DNA from 2 places in the Dorea sp. BIOML-A1 genome. Region 1 is predicted to be linked to the other one. Evidence: riboswitches for the same ligand, from Rfam matches in the RefSeq annotation. Region 1 holds a riboswitch; the other holds the start of a gene.
What was found. Region 1 has a riboswitch for FMN ahead of ribD (bifunctional diaminohydroxyphosphoribosylaminopyrimidine deaminase/5-amino-6-(5-phosphoribosylamino)uracil reductase RibD). Riboswitches for the same ligand answer to the same signal wherever they lie in the genome.
Positions count from the first base shown of each region.

Region 2: it holds a riboswitch for FMN, as region 1 does, so the genes downstream of both, GT508_RS05320 (ECF transporter S component) here and ribD (bifunctional diaminohydroxyphosphoribosylaminopyrimidine deaminase/5-amino-6-(5-phosphoribosylamino)uracil reductase RibD) in region 1, are expected to answer to the same signal.

Region 1 is NZ_WWSA01000026.1:43,909-54,944, forward strand. Features, by position in the region: gene GT508_RS10530 (hypothetical protein) at 1-194, shown strand, start outside; gene GT508_RS10535 (alpha/beta fold hydrolase) at 231-1,154, shown strand; gene GT508_RS10540 (IS256 family transposase) at 1,503-2,726, opposite strand; gene GT508_RS10545 (EAL domain-containing protein) at 2,852-6,220, opposite strand; FMN riboswitch at 6,377-6,491, shown strand; gene ribD (bifunctional diaminohydroxyphosphoribosylaminopyrimidine deaminase/5-amino-6-(5-phosphoribosylamino)uracil reductase RibD) at 6,656-7,792, shown strand; gene ribE (riboflavin synthase) at 7,774-8,427, shown strand; gene GT508_RS10560 (bifunctional 3,4-dihydroxy-2-butanone-4-phosphate synthase/GTP cyclohydrolase II) at 8,446-9,663, shown strand; gene ribH (6,7-dimethyl-8-ribityllumazine synthase) at 9,696-10,169, shown strand; gene GT508_RS10570 (HAD family hydrolase) at 10,183-10,827, shown strand.
Region 2 is NZ_WWSA01000008.1:77,519-88,554, forward strand. Features, by position in the region: gene GT508_RS05300 (TetR/AcrR family transcriptional regulator) at 37-639, opposite strand; gene GT508_RS05305 (Tex family protein) at 846-3,002, shown strand; gene GT508_RS05310 (YitT family protein) at 3,038-3,928, shown strand; gene ptsP (phosphoenolpyruvate--protein phosphotransferase) at 3,991-5,610, shown strand; FMN riboswitch at 5,655-5,823, shown strand; gene GT508_RS05320 (ECF transporter S component) at 5,971-6,600, shown strand; gene GT508_RS05325 (VOC family protein) at 7,224-7,592, opposite strand; gene tsaE (tRNA (adenosine(37)-N6)-threonylcarbamoyltransferase complex ATPase subunit type 1 TsaE) at 7,734-8,159, shown strand; gene tsaB (tRNA (adenosine(37)-N6)-threonylcarbamoyltransferase complex dimerization subunit type 1 TsaB) at 8,147-8,881, shown strand; gene GT508_RS05340 (threonine aldolase family protein) at 8,874-9,908, shown strand; gene rimI (ribosomal protein S18-alanine N-acetyltransferase) at 9,902-10,369, shown strand; gene GT508_RS05350 (hypothetical protein) at 10,536-10,772, shown strand; gene GT508_RS05355 (ribonuclease Z) at 10,782-11,036, shown strand, end outside.

The DNA of each region.
Region 1 (11,036 bases):
TGCAGTTGAATGCGATTGATAAGGCAATGTTATGGTATGATCTGACGTTTCTTCTGGGAGAGAAACAGGAGAGCGAAGCGCCAAAATTGCATATTGATCTGAGGTATGAGGTCAGAGCATTTGGTGAGGTGGAAGAGGAATACCGGAGGATTTTTGAAGAACAGCTTATAACCGTACAGAATAAAAGAATCTAAAATCGTACGGATAAGATAGAAAAGGAGGAATACATTATGTTACACGAAGTATCTTTTGCGTCCTACAACGGACGTGACCAGGTCCAGGGATGGATCTATGTTCCGGCTTGCAAACCGAAGGGAATTGTCCAGGTGATCCACGGATTTGGTGAACATTCCAGACGTTATCTGCATATGATATCTGCCTTCATGGATGCGGGTTATATCGTGGCAGCAGACGATCATGTAGGACATGGGAAGACAGCAATGGTCAATAATGTGTGGGGCGACTGGGGAGACAAAGGACCGCATACAATGATGGAAGACGAGCATACATTGAAAGGAATCGTGTGTGAAAAATATCCGGATCTGCCATATTTCTTATTCGGACACAGCATGGGATCTTTTATCACAAGAGATTTCATTGCAAAATACGGGGACGAACTGGCCGGGGCAACCATCTGCGGAACAACGGGAATCTTCCGCGGGGCAGAAGAGACGGGAAAGAAATTAAAAGAAGCGATCGATGCAGGACATGGAGAAGAATCCGATCCGTCATATACCGGAGAACTGATGGGATGGATGTGTGAGCGCTGTGGAGAGGTCAGCATCGGAAATGAGTGGATCTGTGCCGATCCGTATGTACAGCGGGATCATGCCGATGATCCGTTTGATGCATTTACCAGACCGACCAGCAACCGTTCGGTATATGATTTCATCCAGATGATGTTACAGATCGAGGGAACAAAGTGGGCCGAAAAAGTGCCGACAGACCTGCCAATCTATAATATTGCGGGAGATCAGGATCCGGTAGGTGAGTATGGTGTCGGTGTATATCAGGTAAGTAACTGGCTGGTACAGACCGGACATAACGTAACAACGAAGCTGTACTCGGGATACCGTCACGAGATACATAATTATGCTGAGATTAAGAACGAAGTCGAAGCGGGTATTATTGCATTCATGGACAAGGCATTATAAAAATGTATTAGGTGCCGGGAGGGATTATAATTCAAAAAAAATAGAGATAAAGGCATAAAAAGTACAATAGCATTTGTGATAACGATTGTCGTGATCAGTGTAGATAAGAAAGACGTAAGGGAAATTTGATTTTCAGGGACTCGGTAGTGTAAATTATTCTGTGTAAACCTCTCAGATTGATGATAAAATCGTAGGTTTATAGAATACTAAAATATAATGTGATGGGCTGAATGGCATCTCTTGCTGTTCAGCCCGTTGTCTATTTAGTAGCATGGATTCTATTGTATGTCAAGGGCACCCGATAAAATCGGGTGTTTATTTACCCTTGATATGTGATTGGAACTATGCTTAGTCGATATCCATCGGCTGGATCCGATCCCCAAAATAGATGCATAACTGATCCAGTGTCAGACCCCAGTCCCAAGCCTTTCCGGTCCATTTTTTTGTGACATCCATCATTGCCAGATAGAGCATCTTGAAAAGGGCATCATCTGTCGGAAAAATAGTCTTGGATTTTGTAACCTTGCGTAGCTGGCGGTTAAAATTTTCGATGGAATTTGTAGTATATATTAATTTACGTATCTCAGATGGATATTTAAAATATGTGGATAATTGTGTCCAGTTATTTCTCCAGGATCCAATGGAAGCAGGGTACTTTTTACCCCATTTTTCTTCCAGATCATCCAGGGCTGTGAGTGCAAGATCCTCTGTATCTGCTTTGTAAACCAGCTTTAAATCTGCCATAAATGGTCTTAGATCTTTGTAAGAAATAAACTTTGTTGAATAACGAATCTGATGTACAATACACCTCTGGATCTCTGCCTGCGGGAATACTGCATGAATCGCATCCCCGAATCCGGTCAATCCATCCACAGATACGATCATGATATCCTCTACACCTCGGTTTTTTATCTCGTTGAGTACGGACAACCAGTATTTTGCACTTTCATTTCCTCCTACCCACATGCCGAGGACCTCACGTTTTCCGTTCAGTTTAACACCTATAGCAACGTAAACTGCCTTTTTTACCGTTCGATTGTCCTCCCGAACATGGAAATGTACCGCATCCATAAAAACAATGGCATATTTTCTTTCCAGCGGCCGGTTTTGCCATTCTTTTGCGATAGGAAGGATTCGATCTGTCATATGTGATATCATTTCTGCTGATGCATCCACACCGTAAACATCTTTGAGATGAGCGGAGATATCTCTTGTCGTCATTCCTTTTGCATACATAGAAAGTACCTGATCTTCAATGTTTGAGATATCTGTCTGATTCTTTTTCACAATCTGCGGTTCAAAATCTCCCTTTCGATCTCGTGGTATATCCAGATCGATCGTTCCCATTGAAGAGGTGACAGTTTTAGGACTATAACCATTACGGCTATCGTCTGTCTCTTTGTTCTTGTAGTCATACTTGGAATATCCAAGGTGATCATCCATTTCAGCTTCTAACATACCTTGCAGCGTTTCGCCTAACAGGTCTTTCAGCATGTCCTGGATATCCTGAGCATCCTTTGGTTGATAGTGTTCCAACAAGCTGTTGATGAACGCTTTGCGTTCTGGATCCATTTTTCTTCTTCGTGCCATAAAAAAATCCTCCTGAATTGATATTTATTTTAACATCAATCCAAGAGGATATATAGCTCTTTTAGAGTTTACACAGAATTAATTACAGTCTCGGGACTCCGGTTTTATTAAACCCGGAGTCCTTTTTTAAGAAGTTCATCGAAAGAGCAAGGTTTTCCCCACAGATATCCCTGACTATAATCAGGATCCATCAGCCGGATCTTTTCCCATTCATCCTCAGTCTCCACACCTTCTATGCAGATTTTTATGTTCAGACGGTGTATCATAGTGCAGAATCGTTTTAAAAGATCATATTCCCTTGCATCTTTTATAGCTTTTGCGGTAAAGGAACGGTCAATTTTAATGATATCCGGACGAAGTTCATTGAGATAATGGAAGTTCGAATAACCGGTTCCGAAATCATCCAGTGCAAGCCGTATGCCGGCTTTTCTTAATTCCTTCAGGAAATGCCGTGCATTGGAATTGTCTTCCAGCAAAGCACTTTCTGTTAATTCCACGATCAATGCTTCCGGAGGAAGTTTGGCATTTTCAAGTTCAGCAGAGATATCCTGTATCACATCAGACTTTTCAATCTGTATCTGTGAGATATTGATGCTGACCTGGAAGTCCGGAATTGTTTCACGGATCTTTTTACATGCCTGTAGAGCTTCCCTTATGATCCAGCGGCCGGCCGGAATGATGAGTCCGCTTTCTTCCAGGATAGGGATAAATTCTGCCGGTGAGATAGTTCCGAACTGTCCGGAAGAAAAACGCATCAAGGTTTCCGCACCAAAAGGCTGTCTGCAGCCTGCTTTCACCAATGGCTGTAAGGCAACAGAGAATCCACGGAAGTCATGTATGACTGCCGCATGAAGGACATCGCTGATATCTTTCAGATGTAAGAACCGTTGATAGTCCTGTTCATTGAAAATGTAATAACGGTTTCTTCCCCGTTTTTTCGCTGTGTTCAATGAAAAATCTGTCCGCTTCATCATTTCATCATATTCGCTTTCCAGAAGATTATAAAATGGGAGAATCCCACCGGAAATCGTAAAGATTGCCGTATAATGATTCTTTTTAATAAACTGGTTGATGTTTTCCCTGATTTTATTGTAAAGGTGTACTGCTGTCTGCTTATCGTCAGAAGTAATATCCACGATGATAAATTCATCAGAGGATAATTTGTATACCTGCTGTTCCTCTGAAATACAGTGCGAAATACACTCTGCAGTTTTCCGGAGAATATAATCACCATAATCCCATCCGAATTTTTCATTGATCGATTTGAAATTATCGATACCAAGGCGTAACAGAAATCCATTTTCCAGAGGAGTCTCTTGGGTCTTCAGGTATTCAATCAGACCATTCTCGCCGAAAAGACCACTGATATTATCTGCTTTTTGCTTTTCGCCGATCTCATTAATACATCCAACCATGTAGAGCGGCTTCTGATGATCATCCCGTACAAGATATCCGCGGCAGTTGATCCAGACCGGATTCCCGTTCAGATCCAGCCAGCGATATTCCATATTATGGATACAACGGTTGGTAGTAAGCAGATCACGGAATTCGGCAGTCAGCAGCGGATAATCCTCGGCATATACAAAGTCCCGGTGTGTTTCCATAACATTATAAAAAGCATTTTGAGGAACGCAGAAACGTTCCAGTGACTGTGGCGCAATATAGTAAAAGTCGGTCCGGAAATCAACAAAGTACAGATAGTCATCGGTACTTGGACTGAGCAAGTCAATGATCCCGCATAATTCCGTCGGTGAAATATGCTGGTATTTTTTCTCCTGCGTGATCAGTTCATCCGTGATCCCTTGTGCACGAGATTGCTTTCCGGAAGAAAGCATCGGATGAGAAGAAGCGGAATGTGATATTTTTTTTCTTCGTTTTTCACGGTAAAGCATAGTATCACTGCGTCTTACGATATCTTTAAAATCCATATCGGTGTCAGGCTGATAATAGGCATATCCGGAGGAGACGCTGAGAGAATAGGAAAGATCCTGATCCTTTTCATTTAGAAGCAGCTCCAGTTTATGGATCTTATCGGCAATCAGCTCTTTTTCATCTTTATGGAAAATATAAGCAAATTCGTCTCCACCGATTCGGAAACAATTTTGTTCCGATGGAAAAGCCTGGCGGATACACTGATAGCAAAGCTTTAAGGCTTCATCTCCCTTTTCGTGGCCAAAGTTATCATTAATTTCCTTCAGATTATCAAGGTCTAATAAGACAACTCCGGTTGTATGTAATTCCAGCTCCTGCTCGTCCAGATAACGGATCATATTTTCATAGGCATTCCGGTTCATGGCTTCGGTGAGCATATCTATATTTGCCAGTTTCTGGAAGTAGATCAGTTTTTGCTTCTGGATACACTGTTCATAATACTGCGATACCTGAATCCAGATCAGCATAAGGATAAACAGCAGGGTCCCAAGCGGAAGGAATATAGATGTCTGCTGGAATCTGCGGATATAATAAACCAATAGTTCCGATAAGGAAAAACACATAATGAGGTACATTGGATATCTGAACTTTCTGGCAAGTTCGTTTCCAAGCTGTTTTGCCTCGTAATGGATCAGTCCGATCGTATATGCTGCATTCACAAACATGATCAGATGCGTGATCGGAAGAATCAGGAAGATATCGACAATTCCCATACACTGAAGAAGGACGGCTGCGCCCATATTGATCAGATAAGAAACAGACAGGAACAGGGCACCTTTTTGGAATTTACTTTTGCAAATATCATACAAAAGGAAATTAAACGGAACAGGAAAGAGATAAAATGTAAAGAAGTCAATAAAATACAGTGTTCTTCCATCCGGGACTAAAAATTGCAGGAAACCGCATTGATTCAGGGACCATAAGGCAATCAACAGGGAGAAGATTCCAAGATTCAGGAATATTTTAGATGTTTCTTCGGAAAAATCCTCCTGTTTCTTACGAATCACTGCAATATACAATACCAGAGAGAGAAATCCAAAAAATAAAACACCGCAACTGAGGATCAGTATTCCTAGACTCTGGCTGAGAATCTTCAGAATACAATCGCCCCTCGTACCCAGAAAAAGATGCACCGGGGTTCCGTAATAACCCTGATATACAGGAATGATTTTGACGGTCAGTTTCTTGGCGTCACTGTTTGCCGGAATGTCTACAATATGCCAGCAGAAGCCGGGTGATTTCATGAATTTGGGTGTGTGTTTTTCATTTCCGTATTGATAAATAAGTTTCCCATCAAGCCAGACTTCTGCATTGGTATGAGTAGTCTGAAAAAGAATCGCTTTTTGCGAGTGGAATTCATCGGACAGGATCACAGATTCTGTTTTCGCACCGTCAGTTTTAAAACTTGTTGTTTTCAGTGAGGTGGTGTTATCAAAAGGCAGTTCGTTCCGAACAGTATCCTGTCTGAATATCCAGATGGAAAAGATAACGGCAAATAAGACAGATGCGATCAACGAGAGCCATATTTTTTTCTCTATTTTCATAATTTGATTTCCTTTAGATTCTACGTATTCTCAGGTGACAATAATCTATACGTATAGAATAACAAAATTGGCAGATGAAATCAATGTGAAAAGGAGCTTGCTATTTCCAAACTTTTGCTTTACAAATGATATATAAAGTATTATGATAAAAAAAAACGAAATCTTCAGGGCAGGGTGTGATTCCCTACCGGCGGTAAAGCCCGCGGGCCGAGAGGCATGATCCGGTGTGATTCCGGAGCCGACAGTATAGTCTGGATGAGAGAAGATGATGGTACAGTTATTTTAATAGATGAATGTAGTGTCTGAGCTCTGAGATGGTGATCCATTTCAGAGCTTTTTTGGTTAACAGATCATTTGTCAGTTACATGTAACAGATCATTTCCCCTGTAGGTATCCTGCAGGGGTTTTTGTATAACTAAGAAAGAAGGAAGAAAAATGACGGATCAGGAATACATGCTCCGGGCAATTCAGCTTGCAAAAAAGGGAGAAGGATGGACGAATCCGAATCCGATGGTAGGTGCGGTGATCGTAAAAGACGGCCGGATCATCGGGGAAGGTTATCATAAAAAATGCGGAGAACTTCATGCAGAGCGCAATGCAATCGCATCGCTTACAGAATCGGCAGAGGGTGCGACAATCTATGTTACGCTGGAACCATGCTGTCATTATGGCAAGACACCGCCGTGTACGGAAGCGATCATAGAACAGAAGATTAAAAAAGTGGTGATTGGTTCCAGGGATCCGAATCCAAAGGTGGCAGGAAAAGGTGCACAGATATTGCGTGAATCGGGAATTACAGTAGTTCAGGATTTTATGCGGGAAGAATGTGACCGTCTGAACCCGGTGTTCTTCCATTATATTACGACGAAGACACCGTATGTAGTGATGAAATATGCTATGACACTGGATGGGAAAATTGCGACAAAGACGGGTGCATCGAAGTGGATCACAGGAGAACCGGCCCGACAGGAAGTGCAGCATATGCGGCACCGGTATATGGGTATTATGGCCGGTATCGGGACTGTACTTGCGGATGATCCGATGTTGAATGTCCGGGTAGAAGGATGGAAAAGTCCGGTCAGAATAGTATGCGACAGCAGTCTTAGGATACCGCTTGACAGCCAGATCGTAAGAAGTGCAAAAGAGTACCGGACAATTGTGGCTTATGCAGGACGGGAAGGGAACGAAGAAATAACAGAAAAAATAGAACGGTTACATGCGAAAGGCGTGGATACTGTCTGCTGTCCGGATGAAAAAGGTCAGATAGACCTTAAAAAGCTGATGACATATCTTGGAAATGAGGGCATTGACAGCATTCTGCTGGAAGGCGGGGGCACGCTGAACGACAGTGCACTGCGGGCAGGAATTGTAAAAGAGGTACACTGTTTTATCGCACCAAAATTATTTGGCGGAAAGAACAGTAAGACACCGGTGCAAGGAATCGGCATCGGACTTCCATCAGAAGCATTGAAACTGAAGTGTACGGATATCTGCCGGATCGGTGAAGACATCAGGATAATCTGTCAGGTATGTGAAAAAGAACAGGAGGGGCCATGTTTACAGGAATCGTAGAAGAGAAAGGATCGGTCCGCTATATGCAGCTGACCGGAGAGTCGGGAGTTCTGGCAGTCAAGGCGAAGAAGGTATTGGAAAGAACGAAGATCGGTGACAGTATCGCAGTCAATGGAGTGTGTCTGACAGTTACATCACTTCAGCCGGATGGATTTACTGCAGATGTGATGGCAGAGACCATCAGGAGAAGCAGTCTGGGAAGTTGTAAAGTCGGAAGTCAGGTGAATCTGGAACGGGCAATGGCTGCAGACGGAAGATTTGGAGGACATATCGTAAGCGGTCATATTGACGGAACCGGTGTGATCCGGTCTCTGACCCGAGAGGAGAATGCCATCTGGGTATCTATTGGAACATCGCCGCAGATATTACATCTGATCGTAGAAAAAGGCTCTATCTGTATAGATGGCATCAGCCTGACGGTGGCAAAAGTAGAGGAAGAGGGATTTCAGGTATCGGTTATCCCGCATACAGGAGAAGAAACGACGCTTTTGGAAAAAGTGCCGGGCGATTCGGTGAATCTGGAGAATGATGTGATCGGAAAATACGTAGAAAGGCTGTTAGGCCTTGGAAAGAGTGAAGAAGAGAAAAAAGAATCCGGAATTACGATGGAATTTTTGCAGGAATTCGGATTTTAGAACAGGAGGATAAATAGAATGTCACAAAACAATCAGTACAATACAATCGAAGAGGCACTAAGGGATCTGAGGGAAGGAAAGGTTATTCTGGTTACAGATGATCCGGACAGAGAGAACGAAGGGGATCTGGTATGTGCAGCAGAGTTTGCAACACAGGAGAATATCAATTTTATGGCGACTTATGCGAAAGGGCTTATCTGTACCCCGATGAGTGCGGAAATTGCAGCAAGGCTTAATTTTCCACCGATGGTTGCGGAGAATACCGATAATCACAGCACAGCATTTACCGTTGCAGTGGACCATGTTGATACGACGACAGGTATTTCGGCAGCAGAACGTTCCTATACAATCATGAAATGTGTGGATGAAGATGCGAAGCCGGAAGATTTCAGAAGACCGGGACATGTATTTCCACTCATTGCCAGAAAAGGCGGAGTCCTGGTGCGGAACGGACACACAGAGGCAACGACTGATCTGGTGAGACTGGCTGGATTGAAGGAATGCGGCGTGTGTTGTGAGATTATGAAAGAAGATGGCACAATGATGCGTACACCACAGTTGTGGGAACTTGCAAAAGAGCATAATCTTACATTTATTACGATCCGTGATCTTCAGGATTACATGAGAATCCATGAAAAACATGTAAAAGAAGAGGCGGTTGCAGACCTTCCGACGCAGTATGGAGATTTCAGACTTCACGGATATATCAATGATATTACAGGAGAACACCATCTTGCACTGGTAAAAGGTGATATCGGAGACGGTGAAGATGTACTTTGCAGGGTACATTCGGAGTGCCTGACAGGTGATGCATTTGGCTCGCTTAGATGTGACTGTGGTCTGCAGCTTCAGACAGCGATGCGTCAGGTAGAAGCAGAAGGCAGAGGGATCATTCTTTACATGAGGCAGGAAGGCAGAGGAATCGGGCTGCTCAATAAGATCAAGGCATATGCACTGCAGGAGCAGGGATATGATACGGTAGAGGCCAATGTAAAGTTGGGATTTGCACCGGATCTCAGAGAGTACTGGATCGGAGCGCAGATATTATCGGATCTCGGAGTGAAATCATTGAGACTTCTGACCAATAATCCGGACAAAGTCTATGGACTTGGTGGGTTTGGACTGAAGATCAATGAAAGAGTACCGCTGGAGATCCCACCCCAGAAGTATGATCTGAAATATATGAAGACAAAACAGGAAAAGATGGGACACATTTTCAAAGAAATAGAATTATAAAAAGATTTAATGAATAACAGGAGGAAGAAATCATGAGACAGATCAATTTAGTAGAAGGAAAAGTAGTAGCACCTGAGGGAATGAAAGTCGGAATCGTGGCTGCCAGATTCAATGAGATCATTGTGAATAAGTTATTGGGCGGAGCCGTCGACGGGCTGGTAAGACATGGGGTAGAAGAAGAGAACATTACGGCTGCATGGGTACCGGGAGCATTTGAGATTCCGCTGACTGCACAGAAGATGGCACAGTCCGGAAAGTATGATGCAGTCATCTGCGTGGGAGCAGTTATCCGCGGGGATACTTCCCACTATGATCTGGTGTGTAATGAATCGGCCAAAGGAATCGCGCAGGTTGAACTTGCAACAGGAATTCCGGTATTATTCGGAGTAATCACAACAGAGAATATCGAACAGGCTATCGCACGTGCAGGAAGTAAAGCAGGAAATAAAGGATATGACTGTGCATTGTCCGCAATTGAGATGGTAAATCTGATGAAGCAGCTTTAATCAGGTGCAGCCGATGGTGAAAACAATCATTTTTGATTATGATGGAACGATACATAATACTCTTGGAATCTATGAGCCGGCGTTCAGGGAAGCTTATCAGTGGTTGGCGGAGCAGAATGTCGTAGAAGAACAGAGGATAGAGACGGAGCAGATCGCAGGATGGCTGGGCTTAAACAGCAAAGAAATGTGGGATACATTTCTGCCGGAATTAGATCAGAGATACAAAGATCAGGCGAGTGCGATCGTGGGAGATTCCATGGTCAGGCAGATCAGGAAGCACCGGGCAGTGTGGTATCCGGGAGCGGAAGAGATGCTTACAGCTTTGAAGAACAGAGGATATCATCTTGTGATCTTAAGCAACTGTAAGGTGGCATACCGTAAAGCACATTGGGAAGAATTCCGAATGGAAAGATGGTTTGAACAGTTTTATGACTGTGAATCGTATGGTTTCTGCCCTAAGACGGAGATCGTGCAGGAAGTTATCCGGGACTATCCGGGACCTTATCTGGTGATCGGAGACAGAAGACAGGATTTGGAATGTGCCAGATCCTGTAAAAGTCCGTTTATCGGATGCCTGTATGGTTATGGTGAGAAGGGAGAACTGGATGGAGCAGATTATTTTGTGAAATCTGTAGAAGAGATAACCGGAATCGTATAATGTGAAAAAATGCACAAAAATAGAACTGTATTTTTGTAAATTATGTTTAATTCCACTCTTGCGCTTTACAAGAAAAAAGTGTAAAACATTAAGTAAGCTAAAAAAAGTAAATAAGAAATGCAATGAAAGGGATACGTCATAAAAGTTAACTGGAATTCAGAGAGCTGTTGGATGGTGTGAAACGGCAGAAAGTATTTTATGATATCACC
Region 2 (11,036 bases), on a different contig from region 1:
TATTCATCCTTTGCTAATTCATAGATTTCAAAATGATCAGAACAATCCGTTCAGATAAGTAGTAAGGGAACGGCGCATATTACCCTCAAAATCAGCATCGCCACTCTTTAAACACCACTCAAATACATTTCCGATTACGATCATACGGATGTCGGTTGTGATATCCTCCAGATCAGCAGGAGGGGAAATGATTCCGGCATCAATTACGCGTTTCAGATAATCGTGAACGGTGATGATCGGATATGGTCTTTCCGTACGGATCAAAGGGTTCAGGGACTGATTCTTAGGTGTATAGTAATTGGCCATAAATTCAACTCCGAGCTCTTCGCAGTAGTGAACATAATTCAAGTAAACCGAGATGATTGCCTCTTTTGTCCCGGCAGCACTGGACGGAAGATCAAGAAGATCAGGATCCATACTCGGCTGTTCTTCAATATAATAAGAAAGAAGATCATCTTTTGTCTTGAAATGATGATAAAAACTTCCATTGGAGACACCGGCTTCTTCGCAGATATTCTTGATCGACAGCTGCTCATAACCCTGCTTTTGCAGGATCCGTTTGGCTGCCTGAAAGATCTTGGCACGTGTTTCCCTGGATTTGAGTTGTTGTTTTGAGAGTCCTTGTATTTCCTGATTCATAAGTAAAAGCCCCTTTAAGTATTTCTGTTTTTCTGATAAGTTCAAGTAGCTTCAGTATAACATAGAGAAAATATATTTTCAAGAAAACAGAGTGAACTCTGTATTATAGACGCCATTGCATACAGTGGGGAATTCAGTTATAATTATCCGCGTAATAAAGAAGTACAAATTCTTTGAATACGGCAAGAAAGGGAAAGACAAAACATATGGATATTAATCAGGTGATTACCGGGGAACTTGGAGTCAAAAGATGGCAGGTCGATGCGGCGGTAAAATTAATCGATGAAGGCAATACGATCCCGTTTATCGCAAGATATAGAAAAGAAGTCACGGGAACATTGGACGATGCTCAGCTGCGAACATTGTATGAGAGACTGGTATATCTGCGCAATCTGGAAGAAAAGAAAGAACAGGTTCTGTCAAGTATAGAGGAACAGGGAAAACTCACCGGAGAATTAAAAAAGCAGATTCTGGCAGCAGAGACGATGGTTGTGGTAGAAGATCTCTACCGTCCGTATCGTCCAAAACGCCGGACACGTGCCATGATCGCAAAGGAAAAAGGACTGGAGCCGCTTGCAGCAGTCATCACGCTTCAAAAAGCAGATAAACCGGTAGAAGTGTATGCAGAAGAATATGTGAATCCGGAAAAAGAAGTGAATTCTGTAAAAGAAGCAATTGATGGAGCAAAGGATATCATTGCTGAGTCAGTATCGGATGAAGCAGATTACAGAATCTGGATCCGTAAAGCAACCGTACAGCACGGGAAAGTAATCTCACAGGCAAAAGACGAAAATGCGGAGTCTGTATACGAGATGTATTATGATTTCGAAGAACCGGTAAACAGACTTGCCGGACACAGAGTGCTTGCATTGAACCGTGGAGAAAAAGAAAAGTTCCTTACGGTGAAGATTGAAGCACCGCAGGACGATATCTTAAGATATCTGGAAAAGAAGATGATCCACAGTGATAATCCGTATACCACACCGATCTTAAAGGAAGCGGCAGAGGACAGCTATAAGCGTCTCATTGCACCTGCGATTGAGCGTGAGATACGAAGTGACCTGACAGAGAAGGCAGAAGACGGGGCAATCAGCGTATTCAAGAAGAATCTGCATCAGCTTCTGATGCAGCCGCCAATCGTAGGACAGACTGTACTTGGATGGGATCCTGCATTCCGTACCGGCTGTAAACTTGCAGTTGTAGATCCGACCGGTAAAGTCATCGGAACAACGGTTATCTATCCGACTGCTCCGACGACACCGAAGAAAATCCAGGCATCCAAAGATTTGCTGAAAAAGATTATTGAAAAATATAACATTACATTGATCTCTGTTGGAAATGGTACCGCATCCAGAGAATCTGAGCAGTTCATTGTAGAATTATTAAAAGAGATTCCGCAGAAAGTGCAGTACGTAATTGTAAATGAAGCAGGAGCTTCCGTATATTCGGCAAGTAAGCTTGCATCGGAAGAATTCCCGAAGTTTGACGTTGGACAGAGAAGTGCGACATCCATTGCAAGAAGACTGCAGGATCCATTGGCAGAACTTGTGAAGATTGATCCGAAATCCATCGGTGTCGGACAGTATCAGCATGATATGAACCAGAAAAAGTTAAGTGAAGCTTTATCCGGTGTTGTGGAAGACTGTGTAAATAAAGTCGGAGTTGACCTGAATACGGCATCGGCACCGCTCCTTTCTTATATTTCCGGAATATCCGGAGCAATTGCTAAGAATATTGTGGCATACAGAGAAGAGAACGGAAGATTCACAGACAGAAAGCAACTTTTGAAAGTTGCAAAACTCGGACCAAAAGCCTTTGAGCAGTGCGCCGGATTCATGAGAATCCAGAATGGTACGAATCCGTTAGACGGAACCAGTGTACATCCGGAGTCCTATGAAGCTGCAGAAAAACTGCTGAAGAAACAGGGATTTTCATTGGAAGACATCAGCGGAGGAAAGCTAACCGGACTTTCCCTCACGATCAAAGACTATGCAAGACTTGCCGGGGAACTGGAGATTGGAGAGATCACCCTCCGGGATATTGTGAAAGAACTGGAAAAACCGGGACGTGACCCGCGTGACGAAATGCCGAAACCGATCTTAAGAACAGATGTCTTAGATATGAAAGACTTAAAGGAAGGCATGATCCTGAAAGGAACCGTAAGAAATGTCATTGACTTTGGCGTGTTTGTAGATATCGGAGTGCACCAGGATGGACTGGTACACATTTCCGAGATCACGGATAAGAAATTCATCAAGCATCCGCTGGAAGTGGTAAGCGTTGGCGATATCGTGGATGTAAAAGTGATGAGCGTGGATCTTAAGAAGAAGAGGATCCAGCTTACGATGAAAGGAATTTCATAATCCGGGAAAGAAAGTACGGAGAGAGGATGGAGCACATGAAAAAAAGTTGGGAAAAAATAATCAAAACCATTCTGGGAGTTCTGGTCGGCAATCTTGTATTGTCGTTTGCTGTGGCAGCGTTTATCGTGCCGAATGGGATCATTATGGGAGGTGCGACTGGTATCGGTCTTACGATCAGCCATTATTTTCAGGTGAACCTATCGATGATTATTTTGGCGATCAATGCGGTGCTGTTCGTTCTCGGTGCAGTATTTTTGGGAAAGAAGTTTGCATTGACAACGATCATCAGTTCCTTTATTTATCCAATATTCCTGTCGATGGCACAGTCCATTCCGGGAATAGACAAAGTGACGGAGAATAATGCTATGCTTGCGGCATTATATGGAGGGGTTCTCCTTGGAATCGGTATCGGACTGGTGGTAAGAGTAGGTGCTTCTACCGGTGGAACCGATATACTGGCACTTGTGTTACACAAATGGTTTCATGTCCCGGTAGCGGTATTCTTGTATATCGTAGATTTTTCGGTGCTGGGATTTCAGATGCTGTTTTCAGATTCGGAACAGATACTGTATGGTATTCTGAATTTGTTTTTAAGTACGGTTGTGCTGAACCGGGTGATGCTTCTTGGAAAGTCACAGATCCAGTTATTTGTAATTTCGGACAAATACAGAGAAATCCGTCAGAAAGTCTTAACGGATATTGATGCCGGAGTGACGATGGTAGACATCGAGACCGGTTATGGAGAGCAGAAGCAGCAGGGCGTATTATGTGTTATCCACAGCAGAAAGCTGTATTCGGTAAAAGAGGCGATTCAGGAGATCGATCCGAAAGCATTTATCACGATCACGCAGATCAATGAGGTAAGAGGACGCGGATTTACAATGGAAAAGCTGCGTTACGACGAATTGAATCTTACGAAAAACTAGACTTTACAGGTATTGTGAGTTAGAATGTTAACAAAGATTGAAGGAAGGACGAGGTATCATTTATGGAGAAATATACTGGCAAATCAATATTTAAAGGAATTGCAATTGGAAAAATATTGTTCTACCAGAAGGGAGAACAGCCTGTAAAACGTGTGAAAATAGAGGATACTGCAGAACAGATCAAACGTTACGAGGATGCACGCGCAAAGGCAGCAGAGCAGTTACAGGGACTGTATGAAAAAGCATTAAAAGAAGTCGGAGAAGCGAATGCTGCTGTATTTGAAGTACATCAGATGATGCTGGAAGATGATGATTATATTGATTCTGTTGTTAATATCATCGAGACACAGCAGGTAAACGCAGAATTTGCCGTTGCTACAACAGGAGATAACTTTGCGAAGATGTTTGCAGAGATGGAAGATGATTATTTCAAAGCGAGAGCAGCAGATGTAAAAGATATCTCGGAACGTATGGTAAATATCTTAAGTGGGAACGAAAGCGGTGGAGCCATCGGTGATGAACCTGTGATCGTTGTGGCAGAAGATCTTGCACCAAGTGAGACGGTCCAGATGGACAAGGAGAAGCTCCTTGCATTCGTAACCAGACTTGGATCTGCAAATTCACATACAGCAATCCTTGCAAGAACGATGAACATCCCGGCACTGATCGAAGTTGATATTAAAGAAGAGTGGAACGGAAAGATGGCGGTTGTAGACGGTTACACAGGAACATTCTACATTGATCCGGATGAAGAAACTTTAAAGAAAATGCAGGAAAAGAAAGAAGAAGACATCAAAGCAAGAGAACTTCTTCAGGAATTAAAAGGAAAAGAAGATATAACGGTAGACGGAAAACATATCAAATTATATGCAAATATCGGCGGTGTAAAAGATGTTACAAGTGTACTGGCCAATGATGCGGCCGGAATCGGTCTGTTCAGAAGTGAATTCTTATATCTGGAAGCGGATAATTATCCGGATGAAGAAGCACAGTTCCAGGCATACAAGACAGTAGCCGAGAACATGGCAGGTAAGAAGGTAATTGTACGTACACTGGATATCGGTGCGGACAAGCAGGTGGATTATTTCAACCTTGATCATGAAGAAAATCCGGCCATGGGATACCGTGCGATCCGTATCTGTCTGGACAGAAGAGATATCTTCCGTACACAGTTGAGGGCACTTCTTCGTGCAAGCGCATATGGTAACATTGGAATTATGTATCCAATGATCATTTCTGTAGATGAAGTGAAAGAGATCAAGAAGATCGTAGAGTCTATCAAAGCAGAACTGACAGAAAAAGGAATCGAGTACGGTGAAGTTGAACAGGGTATTATGATCGAGACACCGGCAGCAGTGATGATCAGCGATCTTCTGGCAGAGGAAGTTGACTTCTTCAGCATCGGAACAAACGACCTGACTCAGTATACACTGGCAATTGACAGACAGAACAGCAAACTTGACAACATTTATGATTCACATCATCCTGCAGTGCTCCGCATGATCCAGAAGACGATCGAAAACGGACACAAAGCAGGATGCTGGGTTGGTATCTGCGGAGAACTTGGAGCAGATATGACTCTGACAGAGACATTCCTTAAGATGGGAATCGATGAATTGTCTGTATCTCCGACATTTGTTCTTCCGATCAGAAAACTGATCCGTGAGATGAGCACAAAATAATAGTTGCATAGACGGATATGCCGTACTATAATATAGGACGAAAGAAGATTCTTCGGGGCAGGGTGTGATTCCCAACCGGCGGTAAAGTCCGCGAACTGGTCATTTGAAGAATTTCTGGTCAGAGATATCTGGACAGATGTTATCAATGTGATGATCAGCCGATCTGGTGAGATTCCGGAACCGACAGTAAAGTCTGGATGAGAGAAGGATGATATGATATTTACAGAATTATCAGAATGATATGATTGCCCCGTTGCCCTTTTGGGTGACGGGGTTTTTGTCTGAAATGTGAATATCGTATGGTTCAAAATAAGAAGTTTCTTCCTTTAGAATATAATTCAATTTAAAGGAGAAAGAAAGATGAGTACAAAAGTAATGACAAGACAAAATGAAAAAAACAGAAACAAAATCAGGACAATGGCACAGATTGGTATGTTATCGGCAATCGCAACAGTATTGATGCTGTTCGAAATTCCGCTTCCGTTCGCTCCGTCCTTCTATGAGATAGATTTCAGCGAAGTACCAATCCTGATTGGAAGCTTTGCAATGGGATCACTCGCCGGAGCGGCAATAGAACTTATCAAGATCTTACTGAACTTTGCAATCAACGGAACTATGACAGCGGGAGTCGGAGAAATCGCAAACTTCCTGATCGGCTGTTCACTGGTTGTGCCGGCCGCATTGATCTACCATAAGAAACATACCAGAACCGGAGCAGTAGCCGGAATGGCAGCGGGAACCGTATTCATGACAGTAGTCGGATGTTTTCTGAATGCCTTCGTATTACTACCGGCATATGCCAAAGCATTCGGTATGCCGATCGACGGCCTGGTTGGAATGGGAACTGCCGTAAACAAACATATCACAGACCTTAAGACTTTCGTGATACTGGCAGTCGGACCATTCAATCTGCTGAAAGGTATACTGGTATCTTTGATCGTGTTCCTGGTTTATAAAAAAATCAGTCCGATATTGAAGATGAATGCGTAATTTGGGATTTCATTTATTAACTGGGGAAGCGGCCTCTCGGTCCTTGAAGGAAACAATAGATAAGGCTTCTTGTTCAGGTTCCATACCATAAGAAACACTAAGAGAGTCAGAATCACCTAAAAGCAAAGGAACTACGCTCAAACTCGGCGTTCGCCTCAAACACGTTCGCTTCGTTCCTTTAACGGTGATTCTGACTCTCTAATTGTTTCTAACGGCATTCCACATTCACAATAATCCTTATCTATTGTTTTCTTCAAGTCGTGACTGGCAGCGGATGCTAATAAATGAAATGCCCGGAAGTGTAACCCGGTGGAGGCCACTACGGTTACGCACTTGTCATTTCATTCGTAAGGCATTTGATACACACGGAATAAAGCTTGGAAAGGTGTTCCAGTGAATGTGAAAGAGGCGTTGGTAATTCTTAAGGGACAAAATTCTGCGTTGGGTTTTCAAAATTTGACTGTCTGAGGCATATGCCGAGTTTCAAATTTTGAAAGCCTGCTTTTAGCAGAATTTTGCCCCTTTAGAATTGACCCGCCGATGGAACCTGAACAGGAACGCCTTTCCAAGCTTTATTCCGGTTCGGGTATCCACAGCCTTTCTGAATTAAATCCCAATTAAATTTATTCCGCCGGGCAGATTTCCACCCAATACCCATCCGGATCATTGATAAAATAGATACCCATCTCCGGGTTTTCAAAACAGACACAATCCATTTCTTTATGGAATGCCAGTGCCGCGTCCATATCATCTGTCTGCATTGCCAGATGAATTTCATTGTCTCCGAGATCGTAAGGTCTGTCCATATCGCGCAGCCATGTGAGCTCTAATTTGTGCGGGGTGGTATCATCTCCCATGAATACCAGCTTGAAGCTTCCGTCGGCAGCTTCTGTCTCTTTTGTAAGCTTAAGTCCAAGTGCTTTTTGGTAGAATTCGATAGACTTGTCAAGATCGGCAACGTTAATGTTATTGTGATAAAATGTGAATTTCATACGTTTTCCTCCATTATTGATAAAAATTAATATATTTAAGCTGTTATCAGAAAGTATATCATGAGTAGCAGAAGAAAAAAAGATGTGTTATACTTAAAGATACTGAATACAGTGATTTCAAAAAATGGAAAGGGAGAGCTTATGATAATAGAGACAAACAGTGAGAAAGAGACTTGGGATCTGGGATTTAGTCTGGGTGAAAAAGCCTGCGCAGGACAGGTGTATACATTGGTGGGAGATCTGGGTGTCGGGAAGACGATATTTACCAAAGGTCTTGCCAAAGGACTGGGGATAGATGAACCGGTCAGCAGTCCTACATTTACCATTGTGCAGATCTATGATGAAGGAAGACTTCCCTTTTATCATTTTGATGTGTACCGAATCGGTGATGTGGAAGAGATGGATGAGATTGGCTATGAAGATTACATTTACGGAGAGGGCGTCAGCCTGATCGAGTGGGCTAATCTGATTGAAGAGATATTACCGGAACATTACACAGAGATTAAGATAGAAAAGGATCTGGAAAAAGGATTCGATTACCGGAGGATTACAATATGCGAATATTAGCATTAGACAGCTCAGGACTGGTCGCCAGTGTAGCTGTAGTAGAAGACGGGGCAGTGGATGACCAGGTCATTGCCGAATATACAGTCAATTATAAGAAGACACATTCACAGACATTACTTCCGATGCTGGACGAGATCGTGAAGATGACAGAACTGGATCTGCATACCGTAGATGCGATAGCGGTAGCCGGAGGGCCGGGATCATTTACGGGACTTCGTATCGGTTCTGCAACGGCCAAGGGACTTGGACTTGCGCTTGAGAAACCACTGATTCATATTCCGACATTGGAGGGACTTGCCTGCAATCTGTGTGGAATTGCAGATGTTGTATGTCCGATTATGGATGCAAGACGCGGGCAGGTGTATGCAGGAATCTATGAATTTGACGGGCAGAAGCTTCACATACTGGAAGACCAGATGGCAGTTCCGATAGAAGAACTGGGAGAAAAGCTGAAAAAGTATTTAAAAGAAGGAAGAAGAGTAACCTTCCTTGGCGACGGGGTCCCTGTGCATAAGACAAAGATCACAGAAGAGATCCTGCCGGGAGAAGCGGTTACATTTGCGCCGGCAAATATGAACCGGCAGAGAGCTGCATCCGTAGGAACACTGGGAATGCAGTATTATAAAGAAGGAAAGATTGAAACTGCGATGGAGCATGAACCGGAGTATCTCCGTGTGTCTCAGGCAGAAAGAGAACGGAAGGAGAGAATGGAGCATGTATAGATTTCAGTGCGATTATACAGAAGGAGCACATCCGGCAATTATGCAGAGGATGATAGAGACGAATATGGAGCAGACCAACGGATATGGGCTGGATCCATACTGCGACAGTGCAAGACAGAAGATTAAGGATCTGTGTGAATGTCAGGATATGGATGTGCATTTCCTGGTAGGAGGAACACAGACCAATACAACGGTGATCAGTGCGGCACTCCGCCCATATCAGGGAGCGGTCGCGGCGGTAAGCGGGCATATCAATGTACATGAGACAGGGGCAATTGAAGCAACCGGACATAAAGTACTGCCGCTTCCAAGTGAAGATGGAAAGATTGCTGCCGCACAAGTAGAAGAGATGTGCCATGCTCACTGGACGGATGGAAGTCAGGAGCATATGGTACAGCCGGGGATGGTATACATTTCCCATCCGACGGAAAACGGAACACTGTATACAAAGAAGGAATTAGCGGATCTGCATGAAGTATGCAGAAAATATGGTATGTTATTGTTTCTTGACGGAGCACGTCTGGGATATGGGCTGATGGCAGAGACAAATGATATCACACTTGCAGATCTTGCAAAGTATACAGATGTATTTTATATCGGTGGAACTAAGGTGGGCGCATTATTTGGTGAAGCTGTTGTGATCACTAACCGGGCATTGAAGAAAGATTTTCGCTATATGATCAAGCAGAATGGCGGAATGCTGGCAAAAGGACGTCTTCTTGGTATTCAGTTCGATACGCTGTTTACGGATGATCTTTATTTTAAGATATCCGCACATGCAGACGAATTGGCAATGAAGCTTAAAAAGATATTTCTGGAAAAAGGATATGGTCTGCGTTACGATTCCTATACGAATCAGCAGTTCCCGATCCTTCCGGACAGTCATATCGAAAAATTAAAAGAAAAATATGTATTTGAATTCTGGGAGAAGGTATCGGATACCGAAAGCGCAGTCAGATTCTGTACAAGCTGGGCAACAAAACCGGAAGTGGTAGATGAATTGATAAGGGATATCATGGAATGTTAGAAAATCAGATGGGATCAGATAAAATGATTGAAATAAGTGAGGCTGATTTTCCGGAACTTCCGGAGATTGCTGCATTGGAAAGAGAGATATTTCCTGATGCATGGAGTCTGAAAAGTCTGGAAGAGACGTGGAGGCAGAAGAATGCCGCAATATTTGTGGCAAAGACAAAAGAAGGAATGGCCGGATATCTTATCTTCTATTACGTATTAGAGGAAGGTGAAATTGCAAGGATTGCAACGGCACATTCTGTGCGCAGACAAGGGGCAGCCAGTCAGATGTTCCGGAAACTGCTTGACTTCTGTCGGGAGCAGAAGATAACAAGAATCATGCTGGAAGTAAGAGAAAACAATGAAGCTGCCAGACAATTCTATGGAAAATGTGGATTTACGAAAGATGGGATCCGCAGGAATTACTATGAGAATCCCAAAGAAAATGCTGTTTTGATGTCCGTAAATCTGTAGGAAACAATGGTAATTCTTACAGCACTTTCCACTGGTCAGCATACAGATGAAAAGCTATAATATAGGCGTAACTGAGAAAATTACAGACAGAGAATAATGAAAAGAAAACGATGTAATGTATGAAAAACACCGGAAAAAACGGTGACAGGATTACAGGAGGAATGGTATGCGCCAGTTTAAGGAACAGACAAGAAAAGTAAAAGAAGTAACCAGTATTGTATGTAACAAATGTGGAAGAGTGATTCCGGTCGTAGAAGGGGTTCCGCAGGAAGACGTCCTGACAGTGGATAAGCGATGGGGATATTTTTCGGAAAAAGATAACCGGAGAGATCATTTTGACCTTTGTGAATCCTGTTATGATGAACTGACAAGGAACTTTAAGATTAAAATGGAAGAGGAATAGAGGAAAATTATGTTAGATGTATGTTTGTTAGGAACCGGAGGGATGATGCCATTGCCATACAGGTGGCTTACATCCCTGATGGTGCGTTACAATGGAAGCAGTCTTCTGGTCGACTGTGGAGAGGGGACACAGATTGCGATAAAAGAAAAGGGATGGAGCTTTAAACCGATCGACGTGATCTGTTTTACGCATTATCACGGAGATCATATCAGCGGACTTCCGGGGCTCCTTCTCACTATGGGAAATGCGGACCGTACCAAGCCG